3 regions of the Sellimonas catena genome follow, and region 2 is predicted to be linked to each of the others. Evidence: riboswitches for the same ligand, from Rfam matches in the RefSeq annotation. Region 2 holds a riboswitch; each other region holds the start of a gene.
What was found. Region 2 has a riboswitch for FMN ahead of Selli1_RS06905 (ECF transporter S component). Riboswitches for the same ligand answer to the same signal wherever they lie in the genome.
Positions count from the first base shown of each region.

Region 1: linked by a shared signal. The riboswitch ahead of Selli1_RS01205 (ECF transporter S component) and the one ahead of Selli1_RS06905 (ECF transporter S component) in region 2 are both predicted to bind FMN.
Region 3: linked by a shared signal. The riboswitch ahead of Selli1_RS17175 (ECF transporter S component) and the one ahead of Selli1_RS06905 (ECF transporter S component) in region 2 are both predicted to bind FMN.

Region 1 covers NZ_BSBO01000001.1:233,305-238,461, reverse strand. The annotation lists gene Selli1_RS01210 (helix-turn-helix domain-containing protein) at 218-1,018, shown strand; FMN riboswitch at 1,116-1,264, shown strand; gene Selli1_RS01205 (ECF transporter S component) at 1,359-2,003, shown strand; gene Selli1_RS01200 (riboflavin kinase) at 2,014-2,727, shown strand; gene Selli1_RS01195 (DUF5688 family protein) at 3,386-4,273, shown strand; gene Selli1_RS01190 (FAD binding domain-containing protein) at 4,345-5,100, shown strand; gene Selli1_RS01185 ((2Fe-2S)-binding protein) at 5,101-5,157, shown strand, end outside.
Region 2 covers NZ_BSBO01000012.1:4,929-10,085, reverse strand. The annotation lists gene Selli1_RS06910 (creatininase family protein) at 1-650, opposite strand, end outside; gene Selli1_RS06905 (ECF transporter S component) at 640-1,263, opposite strand; FMN riboswitch at 1,356-1,474, opposite strand; gene Selli1_RS06900 (MurR/RpiR family transcriptional regulator) at 1,534-2,352, opposite strand; gene Selli1_RS06895 (aminopeptidase P family N-terminal domain-containing protein) at 2,507-4,294, shown strand; gene Selli1_RS06890 (zinc dependent phospholipase C family protein) at 4,387-5,157, shown strand, end outside.
Region 3 covers NZ_BSBO01000053.1:5,625-10,781, reverse strand. The annotation lists gene Selli1_RS17185 (TetR/AcrR family transcriptional regulator) at 1-350, opposite strand, end outside; gene Selli1_RS17180 (Tex family protein) at 500-2,659, shown strand; FMN riboswitch at 2,743-2,862, shown strand; gene Selli1_RS17175 (ECF transporter S component) at 3,025-3,657, shown strand; gene Selli1_RS17170 (YcxB family protein) at 3,809-4,357, shown strand; gene tsaE (tRNA (adenosine(37)-N6)-threonylcarbamoyltransferase complex ATPase subunit type 1 TsaE) at 4,370-4,801, shown strand; gene trpS (tryptophan--tRNA ligase) at 4,804-5,157, shown strand, end outside.

The DNA.
Region 1 (5,157 bases), on a different contig from region 2:
TGGCTCGTTGCGGTGCTTCCCCTGCCGGGGTATTCCTTTTCGGACGGTCATTCTGTTTTCAAGGTGCTGTTCCGAACGTTCGTAAATCCAGTTTATCAGAAAAAAATGCAAATCCCGGATTGTTGCGAGAATTGCATTTTCCCAAAGTCTATACTTTTGAAATTGCATTTCTGCAATTATCCTGTATAATGGAAACATACGGAGGAGGTGCGTATCTATGGCTTTACCCGGAACACCCGGACAGCGGATTTCAGACCTTTGCAACGGGCGGCATATCCCGCAAAAGGAACTGGCAAAGAAAATAGGGATTTCCCCCTCTCAGTTGAGCCGGATTGTCAGCGGGGAAACTAAGACGGTCAGCAGTGATATTCTCATAGGCATTGCGAAAGAATTTAGAGTGTCAACGGATTATATTCTGGGCTTGTCAACGGTGAGCGTCCAAAAGAGTTATGACATATCGGAATTGGGCTTGTCCGAGGGAGCAGTCCGGGGGCTTGTGACGGGAATGGTAGATGTGGAAATTCTCAACCGCTTGTTAGAACATAAGAATTTCCCACGCCTGATAAGCTTGATACATATTTATTTTCAGGACACAGCGGCAAGGGGCGTTATGGCACGAAACCAGGTAATCGAAATGGCAACATCTTCGCTGTCCAATTTAATGAAAGACCGCCCGGAATACCGGGCGGAAGCAAGACAGGATATACAGTTTATGAACGTTCAAAAGCTGGGGGAGCATGAAGCAGAGATTGAGAAAATCAAGAATGTATTTATGTCTATCCTGCGGGACATAAAAGGCGATATAGACAGCGGGGAGCCGCCGGAAGAACCAGTGACCGCCGCCATGTTTCAAAATATTCAGAACGCTGCACAGGAGCAGAAGCAGGAATTACATACCATTGATGATGTGACGGCGTTGGTTGCGGAACAGCTTGAAAAGGTCATGCCGCTGGACGAGGAAACAAGCGAACAATTCCAGCAGTTGATGAAGAAGATGATTGAGCAGGCGGGAAAGTAATATTTTTCATTTTAGATTTCCGAATTGTTTCCGAAATGCCTTCATTTTATTGCCAATTAGAAATGGCAAGGCTATACTTATATGTGCAACTGAATATAAATGTCTTCGGGGCAGGGTGACTCTTATGTAACAGTATCAGTTCATAAGCAAGAATTCCCGATTGGCGGTTAAAGTCCGCGAGCGTTAAGCGCATGATTTGGTGCAATTCCAAAACCAACAGTAAAGTCTGGATAAAAGAAGATGACTAATATTGCAAAAATCATTATTGAATTATGCCATTGTTAGCACCTGAAAGACAGTTCCTTTCAGGTGCTAATTTTGAATATGGAGGAAATCTAAAATGAACAACAAAACTAAAAAAATGACAACCGTTGCTATGCTTTGTGCAATCGCTTATGTGGTTATGGCAGTAGGAAGAATACCGATTGTTTTGTTTCTCAAATATGACCCTAAAGATGTTGTAATTACTTTGGGCGGGCTAATCTGGGGGCCATTGACATCTTGTATTGCGTCAGTAATCGTGTCTTTTATCGAAATGATGACGGTTAGCGATACTGGTATTTTGGGTTGCATTATGAATATTGTATCTACCTGCTCTTTTGCCTGTACCGCAGCCTTTATTTACAAAAAAAGACACACCTTACATGGAGCATTGTTAGGATTGATTTTAGGAAGTATGGCTATGGTTGCAATTATGCTTTTGTGGAACTATTTAATAACACCGCTTTATATGGGCTATCCCCGTGAAGCAGTCGCAAAATTGCTCTTGCCTGCATTTTTGCCGTTCAACTTACTAAAAGCCGGACTAAACGCCAGTATTACATTTTTCCTGTATAAACCAGTAGTAACCGCTTTGCGAAAAAGCGGATTTATTGAAAGCGAGAATGTGAAAAAGAATAATAAGCCTATCGGACTATATCTTATTTTCACAATGATAATTGTGACTTGTATTTTGATTGTGCTGTCTATGAATGGTCTAATTTGAGGATATGCTGATGAAAGAAAAGAATATATCTTTATGCGGTAAAGTTGTTCACGGCAGAGGTATTGGAAAACTTGTAGGAAGCCCCACCGCTAATTTAGAAATATTGTCAAAAGAAAATACACCACTACCAGGAGTTTACATTTCATCTGTTTGTTGGAACGAAAAAACATATTATGCCGTTACCCACATAGGGAAGCGTCCTACTATTGATAATGACGAAAACATTTCAACAGAAGTCCATTTGCTGAATTTCAATCAAGATATTTACGGAGAAAAACTTCTTGTTGAACTATATACCAGATTAAGAGAACCGCAAAAATTCAGCGATTTATCGGCGTTGTTAAACCAGATTAGACAAGATTGTATAGCAACAAGGGAATTTTTTAATTTGGGTGATTTACCGAATACATTATACATGGATATAGAAATGCATAAGGTATCAGTTGAAAACACAGAAGTATTTTTATCAACGAAAGAGTTTGATATTTTGTATCTGCTATATTCTAATCCAGACGTTACGTTTAGCAAAGGACAAATTTACCAAGCTGTATGGCATGAATTTTCAAACGACTATTTTCATGCTGTGGAAAACACGATTTATCAAATCAGAAAAAAATTACGTCCATATTTGAACGACATGGATTGTGTAAAAACGGTTGTAGGATATGGCTACAAATTTCAACTGAATAGCAAAGCCAGCCGATCCAGTCAACGGTCAAGATGAACGGCGCAATAAATGCGCCGCCGTTGACAGTCCCGCCCGCCTTTGCTGATAGGCAATCAAGGCGGGAAAGCCCTAAAATGGCTTCCCGCCCATTTCAATTTTGAGAGAAAGTCCGTCTGCTTTTTCGTGAGTGTGTCCACAAGTTCGGGACATTTTGTCCCGAAGTCCGGCGTTGGACGAGAGACGGGGGCTTTCATATACGCCCTGTCTGCTGATGAAACCAGTCCTGCGCTTGCGGCTCCACGCCACGCAATCACAGCCCTGTTTTCCTGCCGCTTCAAATCCCCTTGCCCTCTCCGGTGGCAATGGCATTTTTACGGCAACGCTGACAGAGCGTATAACACACTACACTTTGCAAGCAAAGTCGTGTGCCAAAGGGTGCCCCTTTGGAAACCCCGGACAACAAAACAGGCTGAATATCTCGCACTTCCCCGGTGCTTGATACTCAGCCTTTATTTGTTGTCAGCAGCCCCCGTTTCGTGGTCTGCGTGTAGTTCCTTGTAAACTGACCTAAACCTCAGTGTAAAAAACAGTTGCATTCTGCATTTTAAGCACGTATAATAGATTCAATACCAAATAAACACTCAATTCATAAACTCATTTTTATCAGATCAGAATCAGATCAATTCAGACTTCAGCGGGCCCGAAAGGAGCTTAGATGGAGTATCAGTTATTTTTATCAAATGTAAAAGAAAGACTAATAGAGGAGCTGCCGGCGGATGTCCATGTAGAAGATTACCGGACAACGAAGAATAACGGCGAAGTGCGTCAGGGTTTTTTATTCCGGAAATGTGAAGAGGGGATCTCGCCTATTGTCTATATGGAAGATTACTATGAACGGTATCTCAGAGGCATGGAAATGAAAGGAGTAACGGAAGGTCTTCTGGAGTGGTACAGTCAGAGCCAGAAGGTCCCGGAACCATTGATGGAAGCGGAGTATCTGGACAACTATGAGCGGATGAAGGACAAGATTGTATACAGGCTGATTAACGGGGAGAGAAACAGGCAACTGCTAAAAGAGGTTCCGCATCTTTCCTATCTGGACCTGGATATTGTGTTCTGCGTATTGTTTTCGGTAGAAAAGTACAGTGCCATTTCCATGATGATTACAAATGAACATCTGAAAATGTGGGGGATCACCCGGGAAGAGATCAGGCAGGCGGCCGGACAAAATACGCCCCGCCTTCTCCCGGCAGAGCTTCAGGATATTCAGAATGTAGTCATGGAACTGATTCCGGACTGCCGTGGAGAAAGCTGCTTTGCCGGCTATATGTATGTCCTTACCAATATGCAGAGAAGCCATGGTGCGGCCGCAATTCTGTACCCGGGGCTTCTGGAAATGATCGGGGAGGAGTGGAAGGAAAATTTTTATATTCTTCCAAGCAGTATTCATGAAGTTCTTCTTGTGCCGGAGAGTAAAAGTCCGGGTATCTGTGAATTGAAAGATGCGGTCTACAGCATCAACCGTTCCGAGGTTTCGGGGGAAGAATACCTTTCGGACACGGTGTATTATTATAATTACAGGAAAAAGCGGCTTTGCATGTAGATATTAAAGAAAGGTTATGCTAAAATAAAAAGAACTATGGATAATTTCAGAGAAACGGGAGGAGAGACATTTTGATAACAGTGAAAAACTATGTAAAGCCCGGCACACTCGAGGAGGCATATGAGATGAATCAGAAACGGGCCAACCGGATCATTGGAGGGATGATGTGGATCCGAATGGGCAGAGGAAATGTTAATACAGTCATTGATCTGTCCGGGCTTGGGTTTGATCAGATCACAGAGACCGAAACAGAATTTCGCATCGGCTGTATGAGTACTCTTCGTCAGCTCGAGACACACAGTGGGCTGAAAGAGACATTTGGAGACTTTTTTAAAGAGTGTACCAGACATATTGTCGGAGTGCAGTTTAGGAACGGGGCGACAGTAGGGGGAAGCATTTTCGGAAGATATGGATTTTCAGATATTCTGACGGCATTTCTTGTACTGGATACGAAAGTAAAGCTTTATAAAAAAGGAATCGTTCCTCTTTCTGAATTTATCAGAATGGATCGTGACAGAGATATTCTGGAAGAACTGATTGTGGCCAAGGACGGCAGAAAGGCAGTTTATCTCTCGGAGAGAAGAAGTCAGACTGATTTCCCGGTGCTGACCTGTGCGGCATCTGAAAAAGACGGAACAGTTCTACTTTCCATCGGCGCAAGACCAATGAAGGCGGATGTGACAGAGACTACAATAGACGAGATGGAACAGGCGGCTGATACCTTCACCTATGGAAGCAATATGCGTGGAAGCGGAGAGTACCGGAAGCATCTGGGACGAGTCCTTGCCGGTCGGGCGAAAAAAGCGTTGGAAGAGGGGAATGTGTAGATGGAAGTACAGTTTGAATTAAATGGGAAACCAGTCCATACAGAGATTGAAGCAGGT
Region 2 (5,157 bases):
TCTGAAACCCATCCGATTGTAACATTTCCTCCGGTCTTCAGCGTCTGATTGCCTACAAACGCACTTGGTATTCCCGCCTCGGAAGTCTCCAGCTTCACCAGTGTCTCGTCGACCGCCATCACCATGGATGTCTCCATTTCTCCTCCATGAAAATCGTAATGATTACCTTCTGATATTGTTGCCTGTACATCCGGATGTCCAAATGCTCCCGATGACAGAATAAACGGCGACATTCCAAGTTCACTCCGAAGCTCACGGCTTAAGATCTGAATCACCGGCAGATTTCCTCCGTGGCATACAAGAAATGCGATCTTCCGAAAACCATGGCGGTAAAGGCTCTCACTGATATCATAGAGCAGATGATAGTACGTATCCGGCTTTAAAGTAATGGATCCGCAGAAATTCTTGTGCTCTGTGCTCAGGCCAACCGGAATAACCGGAAACGCAAGAATCGGGAAGTCTGCTTCTCCGGCTTCCTCCAGCGCTTTTCCGAGGTATTCCACCATTGCTTCCGCAATGATGTCATCTGTCCCAAGCGGCGCCTGATTTCCATGCTGCTCCAGTGCTCCCACCGGAATCAGGACGATCGTCTCCTCCTTATCCACCTGTTCCATTTCCAGACGCGTCAGTTCTCTGTACTTACGAATCATACCGTTCCCTCCATCCTTTGACAACTCCCACTTCTTTCAGCCTGTCATACAGAAGATATCCCACAATATAATTCAGCAAAAGCTTGATCAGATTGAACGGGATTGTCGCCAGTATGAGAAACAGCGGAAGATTTCGAATCAGAGGATTGACTGCTCCCACGGTGCGGACCACTTCATCCAGAGAAAGGCCCATCGCCGATGCATAAAGCGGAAGTGTAATGCACGCATTCAGGACACAGGAAAACGCAATCCGGACCGGAAGATTGATCCCAAGCGAAATCACTGCCGCCTTTCTCGTCTGTCCCATCTTTTTGAACACGATCCACAGCGGGAGCACAAACAGCAGCGTCCCTAGAAGATTAGCGAATTCACCGACAAACATTGTCGTTGTCCCAACCGTGATCAGCTTGATCAGAATTTTGATGACCTCCACACAGATTCCGGACACCGGCCCCAGCAGAAATGTCGCGATCACAGAAGGGACGTCGCTGAAATCCACCTTATAAAACGGCGGCATCAAAGGAATCGGGAATTCCATTGACATCAGTATGCCGGCAAGAGCCGAAAGCATGGCCGTAATGATGAAGTAGTAGGTTTTGTTTTTTGTTCTCATATACTTTTCTCCTTTCGAATGATGTTACAAATTTCGTAAATCCTTCGAAAGAAAAAAATCCCAGCACCAGGGGCACTGAGATTCTCTGTTCACTGTTTCTTCTCCCATCCAGACTGTCACTGTCGGTTTTGGAATTTCACCAAATCAGCCACATACGTGGGTCACGGACTATACCGTCGGTAGGGAATTACACCCTGCCCCGAAGAATTTATTCATTTGCAGTATTATCGTAGCACACTCATATCCATTGTGCAATACATCTGATGCAATTTATGGATTTGTAAGTGCGCGGGCCGTATCCTGCAAAAACGCATCGATCCGCTCCTGATCCTGTTCGAGGCAGCAGGCATACAGCAGGTCCATCATAACCAGAATCGGAAACTGAGGAGAAATCGCATCTCCATACTCCAGATTGTCCAGTGCCGGGACGAGAATCACCTCGTCACAATACTCCATGAAATCCGGGTTGTTCCGCGCTGTCACAAGGACACATCCGGCTCCTCGCCGCTTCGCCTCCTGAAGCATATACTGAACCTCTTCCGTCTGCCCTTTCATGCTGAATCCGATGACCAGAGAGGTTTCATTCTGAAAGACCGCCCGCATCCGGATCATGTCCCGGTCCACGAGAGAATTGATATTCAGCCCGATCCGCATAAACCGAAGCTCCGTCTCCCTGGCGGCAATTCCGGAACTTCCGACACCGCAGACAAAAATTCTCTCCGCCTGAAACAGCATCCCGGCAATCTTTTTGAATTTCTTTTCATCAGCCAGATTATACGCCTTATTCAAAAGCTCCTGATAAGTATCCAGCACCCGTCTTGTATTATCTGCAAAGGGTCTGCTTTTCTTCTCCCGAAATGTATCCTCGTACTGATAGATAAACTCCCTGTATCCCCGGAATCCGCATTTTTTTGCAAACCGGGAGAGAGATGCCTCGGAAACATAAAGCCGTTCAGAAACCGCCTTTGCGGAAAAATCCCGCTTCTTTTTATTCTGGATAAAGAAATCCGCGATGGTCCGCTCCAAAGCTGTAAAATTCTCATAGTTGTACTCAATCACCGGTATGATCGACCTTGCGTAGTGCTCCATGTTCTTTTCCTTTCTTCTGTCTGTATTTTACATAACACTACCGAGAGTATAACACAGGTTTCACAAAAATAATACTAACTCTCCCATAGTTTTTGTGTTATAATGAGATTGTTTGAAAATGGCATGTTTGCCGGAAAAATAGGAGGTTTTTATTATGAACGTACCTGAAAGAATCGCAAAATTGCGTACTCTTATGGAAGAAAAAGGAATTGACATCTATATTGTCCCGACAGCAGACTTCCATCAGAGCGAGTATGTTGGGGAACATTTTAAAGCGAGAAAATTTATTACCGGATTCTCCGGATCTGCAGGAACAGCTGTCATCACAAAAGAAGGCGCTTACCTCTGGACAGATGGAAGATATTTCATCCAGGCTGCAAAGCAGCTCGAGGGCTCTACAGTTGAACTGATGAAAATGGGCGAGCCGGGTGTTCCGACTATCCATGAGTTCCTTGCTGATACATTACCGGAAAACGGCACACTCGGATTTGACGGACGTGTAGTTTCCATGGGTGAGGGACAGGATTACGAGTCCATCGCAACCGAGAAACACGGAAAAATCGTTTACGAATATGACCTCATCGACCAGATCTGGGAAGACCGCCCGGCCCTTTCCGAGGAACCGGTCTTCGCACTGAATCTGAAATATACAGGTGAGACAGTTGCATCCAAGCTGTCCCGCATCCGTGAAGACATGAAAAATGCCGGAGCAACTGCTCATGTCCTCACAACACTGGATGATATCTGCTGGACACTCAATATCCGTGGAAACGACATCGAGTTCTTCCCTCTTGTACTGTCCTACGCAGTGATCACCATGGATAAAGTAGACCTCTACATCAACGAGGCAAAATTAAGCAGCGAAATCAAGGCGGATCTGGAAAAAGACGGTGTTGTCTTCCATCCGTACAATGACATTTACGAAGACATCAAGAAAGTCGGATCTGACGAAGTGCTTCTGATCGACCCGGCAAGACTGAACTACGCACTTTACAACAACATCCCGGAAGGTGTTGCAAAAGTGGAAGAGCGTAACCCGGAGATCCTCTTCAAGGCAATCAAAAACGAAGTAGAGATCGAAAACATCCGTCAGGCTCAGATCAAGGACAGCGTCGCACATGTGAAATTCATGAAATGGCTCAAGGAAAATGTGGGCAAGATGACGATCACAGAGATGAGCGCATCTGACAAACTGGACGAGTTCCGTGCAGAACAGGGCAACTTCATCCGCCCAAGCTTCGAGCCGATCAGCTCCTATGGTGAGCACGGTGCCATCGTACACTACACATCCTCACCGGAAACAGATGTTGAGCTCAAAGAAGGCGGACTGTTCCTGACTGATACCGGTGCCGGATTCTACGAAGGCTCCACAGACGTTACACGTACCTACGCACTCGGAGAGATCCCTCAGATCATGAAAGATCACTTTACACTGGTTGCAATCAGCAATCTCTCCCTTGCAAACGCACGCTTCTTAAAAGGCTGCACTGGAATGACTCTGGACATGCTTGCAAGAAAGCCGTTCTGGGATAGAAACTTAAACTTCAATCACGGAACAGGACACGGCGTTGGATACCTTCTGAACATTCACGAAGGCCCGGCAGGATTCAGATGGCAGTTCCGCGCAGGCGAGATTCAGCCGTTTGAGAAAGGTATGATCATCACAGACGAGCCTGGTATCTACATCGAAGGAAGCCACGGTATCCGTCTGGAGAACGAGCTTCTCACATGCGAGGGTGAGAAAAACGAATACGGACAGTTCATGTACTTTGAACCGATCACTTACATCCCGATGGACCTTGACGCCATCAATCCGGAAATCATGACAGCAGAAGAAAAGAAAATGCTCAATGATTACCACAAGACTGTTTATGAGAAAATTTCTCCATACCTTGACAATGAGGAGAAAGAATGGCTCAGAACATACACAAGAGAGATCTAAACCGAAAACTGATTTCAGATGCAGCGATACGGCTCCGGTGCCTTCAGGTGCCGGAGCCGTATCTGTTACTACCATGAACAGGAGATGATATTATGCCATCCATCTATGCACACTACACCTTCGGAGAAATGATGAAAAAAGCATTTCCGGCCGATATCCGCAAGCTGATTTCCCTCCATGAGGATCTGTTTGAAATCGGACTGCACGGCCCGGATCTGTTCTTTTATTACCATGCACTTCTCAAAAACCGTGTCAACCGGACCGGCTACCACATGCACGATGTAAGCGCTGCACCATTCTTCCGGCGCTCCAGAGATGTGATTTTATCCGCAGCCTCCATATCCGAGAAACATGCCCGGTTAGCCTACATTCTTGGCTTTCTCTGTCACTTCACACTGGACAGCGTCTGCCACAGCTATATTGAGAAAAAACTCACGGAGGATCCGGTTACCCACTCCGATATTGAAACCGAGTTTGACCGCTATCTTCTGTTGAAACAGAATAAACGCCCGCTTCACGCAAAGGTGACTTCACACCTCCACGCTTCAACGGCAGGAGCAAAAGCAATCCAGGCGTTTTTCCCGACACTGAGCGTCCGGCAGGTAGAGTCCTCCATTTCTTCCATGATCTGGTACAATGACCTGTTTACAACCTCTGACCGGCTCACACGCAGTCTCGTAACATTCTTTATGCACGCCACCTTTACCTACAAAAGCCTCGGCGGACTGCTGATGAAGGAAAAAGCCAATCCGCACTGCGCGGACAGCAACCTCAGGCTTCACAAACTGATGGAGGCATGCGTGCCGCTTGGCCTCTCACTTACGAAAAATTATGTTGCATTTTTCAATCACGGAGAACCGCTC
Region 3 (5,157 bases), on a different contig from region 2:
TAATAGTTGGATATAAAAGCGACACCGAGCTCTTTGCAGTAGCTGACATAATTAAGATAGACAAGAATGATTGCCCTTTTTGCCTCGGCGGCATTTTCCGGGAGTTCCAGACAGTCCGGATCGATCGTAGGCTGTTCTTCTATATAATAGGAAAGCAGGTCATCTTTTGTTTTAAAGTGATGATAAAAGCTTCCGTTGGATACGCCTGCTTCTTCACAGATGTTTTTGATGGAGAGTGCATCGTACCCTTTCCTCTGAAGAATACTCTTCGCGGCGGAAAAGATCCGGTTTTTCGTTTCAAGAGATTTTTGCTGCTGCTTTGACAGAGTCTGTCCGTTCGTTTCTTTCATAATCAGTGCCCTCCTTATCATCCAAAATATAACATAGGAAGAGTCAGATTTCAAGAAAAACAGAGCAAACTCTGTTTTTATGAAGTTGCGCAGAAAAAGACCTTCCGCTATAATGACAGGGAAGTACTTTTTTGGAAAGGAATCAAAAAATGGATATTATTCAGAAGATTACGGAAGAACTGAATGTAAAAAAATGGCAGGTCGAAGCGGCAGTCGGACTGATTGATGAAGGAAACACGATCCCGTTTATTGCAAGATACAGAAAAGAAGCAACTGGAACACTGGATGACGAGCAGCTCAGAAAACTCCATGAGAGACTTACTTATCTTCGGAATCTGGAGGAGAAGAAAGCGCAGGTGCTCTCAAGCATCGAGGAGCAGGGAAAGCTTACCGAAGAACTGAAAGCTCAGATTCAGGAGGCGCAGACCCAGGTGGCGGTGGACGATCTGTACCGCCCGTACCGTCCGAAAAGAAGAACGAGGGCGACAATCGCAAAAGAAAAAGGACTGGAGCCGCTTGCGGCGCTTCTCCTTTTACAGAAGTTGAAAGAGCCGGCGATTGAGGCGGCCAAAGCCTATGTATCGGAGGAAAAGAATGTTGCCTCCCCTGAAGAGGCACTTGCCGGCGCACAGGACATTCTGGCTGAGATGATCTCCGATGAGGCAAAATACCGGACGAGAATCCGGAAGATGACGTTCCAGAAAGGAAAGATTGTTTCAGAGGCAAAGGATGAAAAGCAGGAATCGGTCTATGAGATGTACTATGAGTTTGAGGAAGCAGCATCCAGGATTGCCGGTCATAGAATTCTGGCTCTGAACCGGGGAGAAAAAGAAAAAATTCTGACGGTCAGAATGGAAGCGCCGGAAGAAGAAATCCTCCGCTATCTGGAAAAACAGATTATTCATGGGGATAATCCATATACAGAACCTGTATTAAAAGAGGCGGTCAAGGACAGCTACAGTCGTCTGATTGCGCCGGCCATTGAGAGGGAAATCCGCAATGAACTTACGGAAAAGGCGGAGGACGGGGCCATTGCTGTGTTCGGGAAAAATCTGACACAGCTTCTTATGCAGCCTCCGATTACAGGACGGGTTGTGCTTGGCTGGGACCCGGCATTCCGGACCGGATGTAAACTTGCGGTTGTGGATCCGACCGGAAAAGTGATCGGAACGACAGTGATTTATCCGACAGCGCCGACTACCCCTGCCAAAATCAAGGCATCCAAGGACCTGCTCAAAAAGATTATTCCGAAGTATCATATCAGCCTGATTTCTCTTGGAAACGGAACAGCATCCAGAGAATCGGAACAGTTTATTATGGAACTGTTAAAAGAAATCCCGGAAGAGCACGTACAGTATGTGATTGTAAATGAGGCGGGAGCATCAGTGTACTCCGCAAGCAAGCTGGCATCGGAAGAATTTCCGAATTTTGATGTGGGACAGAGAAGTGCCGCGTCAATTGCAAGAAGGCTTCAGGATCCGCTTGCAGAACTTGTAAAGATTGATCCAAAATCCATCGGGGTCGGCCAGTACCAGCATGATATGAACCAGAAAAAGCTGACGGAAGCGCTGAATGGCGTGGTGGAAGACTGTGTCAACAAGGTCGGTGTAGATTTGAATACGGCATCTGCTCCGCTTTTATCCTATATTTCCGGTATCTCAAACACAATCGCAAAAAATATTGTGGCTTACAGAGAAGAAAACGGAAGATTTACAAACAGAAAGCAGCTTTTAAAGGTGCCGAAACTTGGACCGAAGGCATATGAGCAGTGTGCGGGATTTATGCGGATCGAAGGCGGGGATAATCCGTTTGACAGGACAAGCGTCCATCCGGAATCCTACGAAGCGGCAGAAAAACTTCTGAAAAAGCAGGGATTCACAACAGAGGATTTAAAAGCAGGAAATCTTGCAGCCCTTCCGGCCACCATCCGCGACTACCGGAAACTGGCAGAAGAGCTTGGAATCGGTGAGATCACTCTGCATGATATTGTAAAAGAGCTGGAAAAGCCGGCCAGAGATCCAAGAGAAGAGATGCCGAAACCGATTCTCAGGACCGACGTTCTGGAAATGAAAGACTTAAAAGAAGGGATGGTTCTGAAAGGAACGGTTCGCAATGTCATTGACTTCGGGGTGTTTGTGGATATCGGCGTTCATCAGGATGGTCTGGTACATATTTCCGAAATCACCGACAAAAAGTTTATCAAACATCCGTTGGAAGCGGTCAGTGTGGGTGATATCGTGGATGTTAAAGTACTGAGTGTGGACCTCAAGAAAAAACGGATTCAGCTTACTATGAAAGGAATCCGGTAAAGAATGCTGCTTACCCTGAATGTAAAAGACAAAAAGGTATTGAATTTTCCAAAAGACTGTTCTATACTAAATGTTAACAGGAAAAAATTCTTCGGGGTCGGGTGAAAGTCCCAACCGGCGGTGAAAGTCCGCGACCTGCCATTGGCAGCTGATCCGGTGCAATTCCGGAACCGACAGTACAGTCTGGATGAGAGAAGAAATGTACGAATCGTCAGATATCTGTATCTGAAGCAGAGCATCAAACCCCGGAACATATGGTTCCGGGGATTTTTTTGTACATTCCCATTTCCATAAGGGAAACTTTATGGCAGGAAGAGTTTCTTTTCTGAATTGAGTCTATCATTCAAAAAAAGGAGAGAAGAAACATGGAAAACACGCAGAAAAACACACAAATAAGAAGAAGCAGTACGAAAGTCAGATCGATGGCCCAGGTCGGCATGCTTGCAGCGGTAGCTACCGTCCTGATGCTTTTTGAATTTCCGCTTCCTTTTGTACCGAGCTTTTACAAACTGGATATCAGTGAAATCCCGGTCCTTCTTGGAACATTTGCGATGGGTCCTGTGGCGGGAGTTATGACAGAATGTATCAAGATTCTTCTGAATTTCGTGATTAATGGGACTGAAACAGGCGGTGTGGGAGAGATCGCAAACTTCCTGATCGGATGCAGTCTCTGTGTGCCGGCGGGTCTGATTTATCAGAAGATGCACACAAAAAAGGGAGCGATGATCGGACTTGCAGCAGGAACAGTATTCATGACGCTGATCGGATGCGTGCTCAATGCCTACATCCTGCTTCCGACCTATGCTGCAGCATTTGGAATGCCGCTTGATACGATTGTTCAGATGGGGCATGCATTGAATCCGGCAATTGACGGAGTTGCAACTTTTGTGATCCTTGCAGTGGCACCGTTTAATCTGATCAAGGGTATTCTGGTATCGGCAATTCTGCTTTTGATCTATAAGAAAGTCAGTCCGGTCCTCCATAGAGTAAATGAGTAAAAATGACAGAAAATTACTAAACCGAAACCTCTGCTGTGCGCAGAGGTTTTTCTGATCCTGGAAAAATCAGGAGATTCTTCGCAAACTTGCTGTTGTAACCGCGGACAGGATGCGTTATAATTTCAATATTCGGAAATATGGAGGAATACAGATGAAACCAAGTTTTGAAGTGAAAATGACACAGGAAGCACTTTTTGAATTTCTTATGTTTCATACATATCACGGGATCAAGGGAATTTTATACCTCGTAGTGGGAGTTGCCTGCTGGATCGGGGCGATTATAAGTTTTGCGATGGGCAGGGTTTCCTGGGGGCTGGGGCTTGTGTTTGTTTTTGCAACTCTTTTGTTTGTTGTACCATCGATCTTAAAGTTCAGTGCAGCCAGTCAGTTAAAGAAAAGTAAAATCTACAGCACGCCGATCCGCTATACGCTGGAAAAAGACGGGCTCAGAGTAGAGCGTGCCGGAAAAAATAAAATCACTCCGTGGAAAGATATGTACCGCGTTATGATGACACCGAATCTGGTGGCGATTTATCAGACACCGTATGCGGCATTTATTTTCCCGAACAGTGATATCGGACCGCAGATGGATCCTCTGAAGAAGACATTGCGGACATTGTTCCCGGAGGAGCTGATTGAGGATAATTCCGGTAAGATCCTTCCGTTTCTGTTTTCAAGAAAGAAGAAAAAGAAAAAATAGGGAGGAGACACTATGGTAAGAGAGACATATTCAGAGCAGGAGACGTTTGAGCTCGGAAAAGAAATCGGCGAATCGGCCCAAAGCGGAGATGTCTTTACTCTGGAAGGGGATCTTGGCGTCGGCAAGACGATTTTTACAAAAGGGCTTGCGTACGGACTTGGAGTACGTGAGGATGTTGTAAGTCCGACCTTTACGATCGTGCAGGAATACGAAGACGGGCGTCTTCCGTTCTATCATTTTGACGTGTACCGGATTGGAGACGTGGAAGAGATGGATGAAATCGGATATGAAGATTACATTCACGGTGAAGGCGTATGTCTGATTGAGTGGGCGAATCTGATTGAGGAGATTCTACCGGAAACAAGAATCCGGATCGTGATTGAAAAAGATCTGGAAAAAGGATTTGATTACAGAAAAATTTCTATCAATAAACTGGAGGGATAATAATGTCAAAGATTATATTAACAGGGGACAGACCGACTGGAAAGCTTCATGTCGGACATTACGTCGGTTCTCTGAAAGGGAGAGTAGAGCTTCAGAATTCGGGAAAATATGATGAAGTGTTTATCATGATTGCGGATGCTCAGGCTCTGACAGACAATGCAGACAATCCGGAGAAGGTGCGCCAGAATATTATTGAGGTTGCGCTTGATTACCTTTCCTGCGGACTGGATCCGGAAAAAGCAACGCTTCTGATTCAGTCACAGATTCCGGAGCTTTGTGAGCTTTCCTTTTATTATATGAATCTGGTAACCGTATCAAGGCTCCAGAGAAATCCAACGGTAAAATCCGAAATTCAG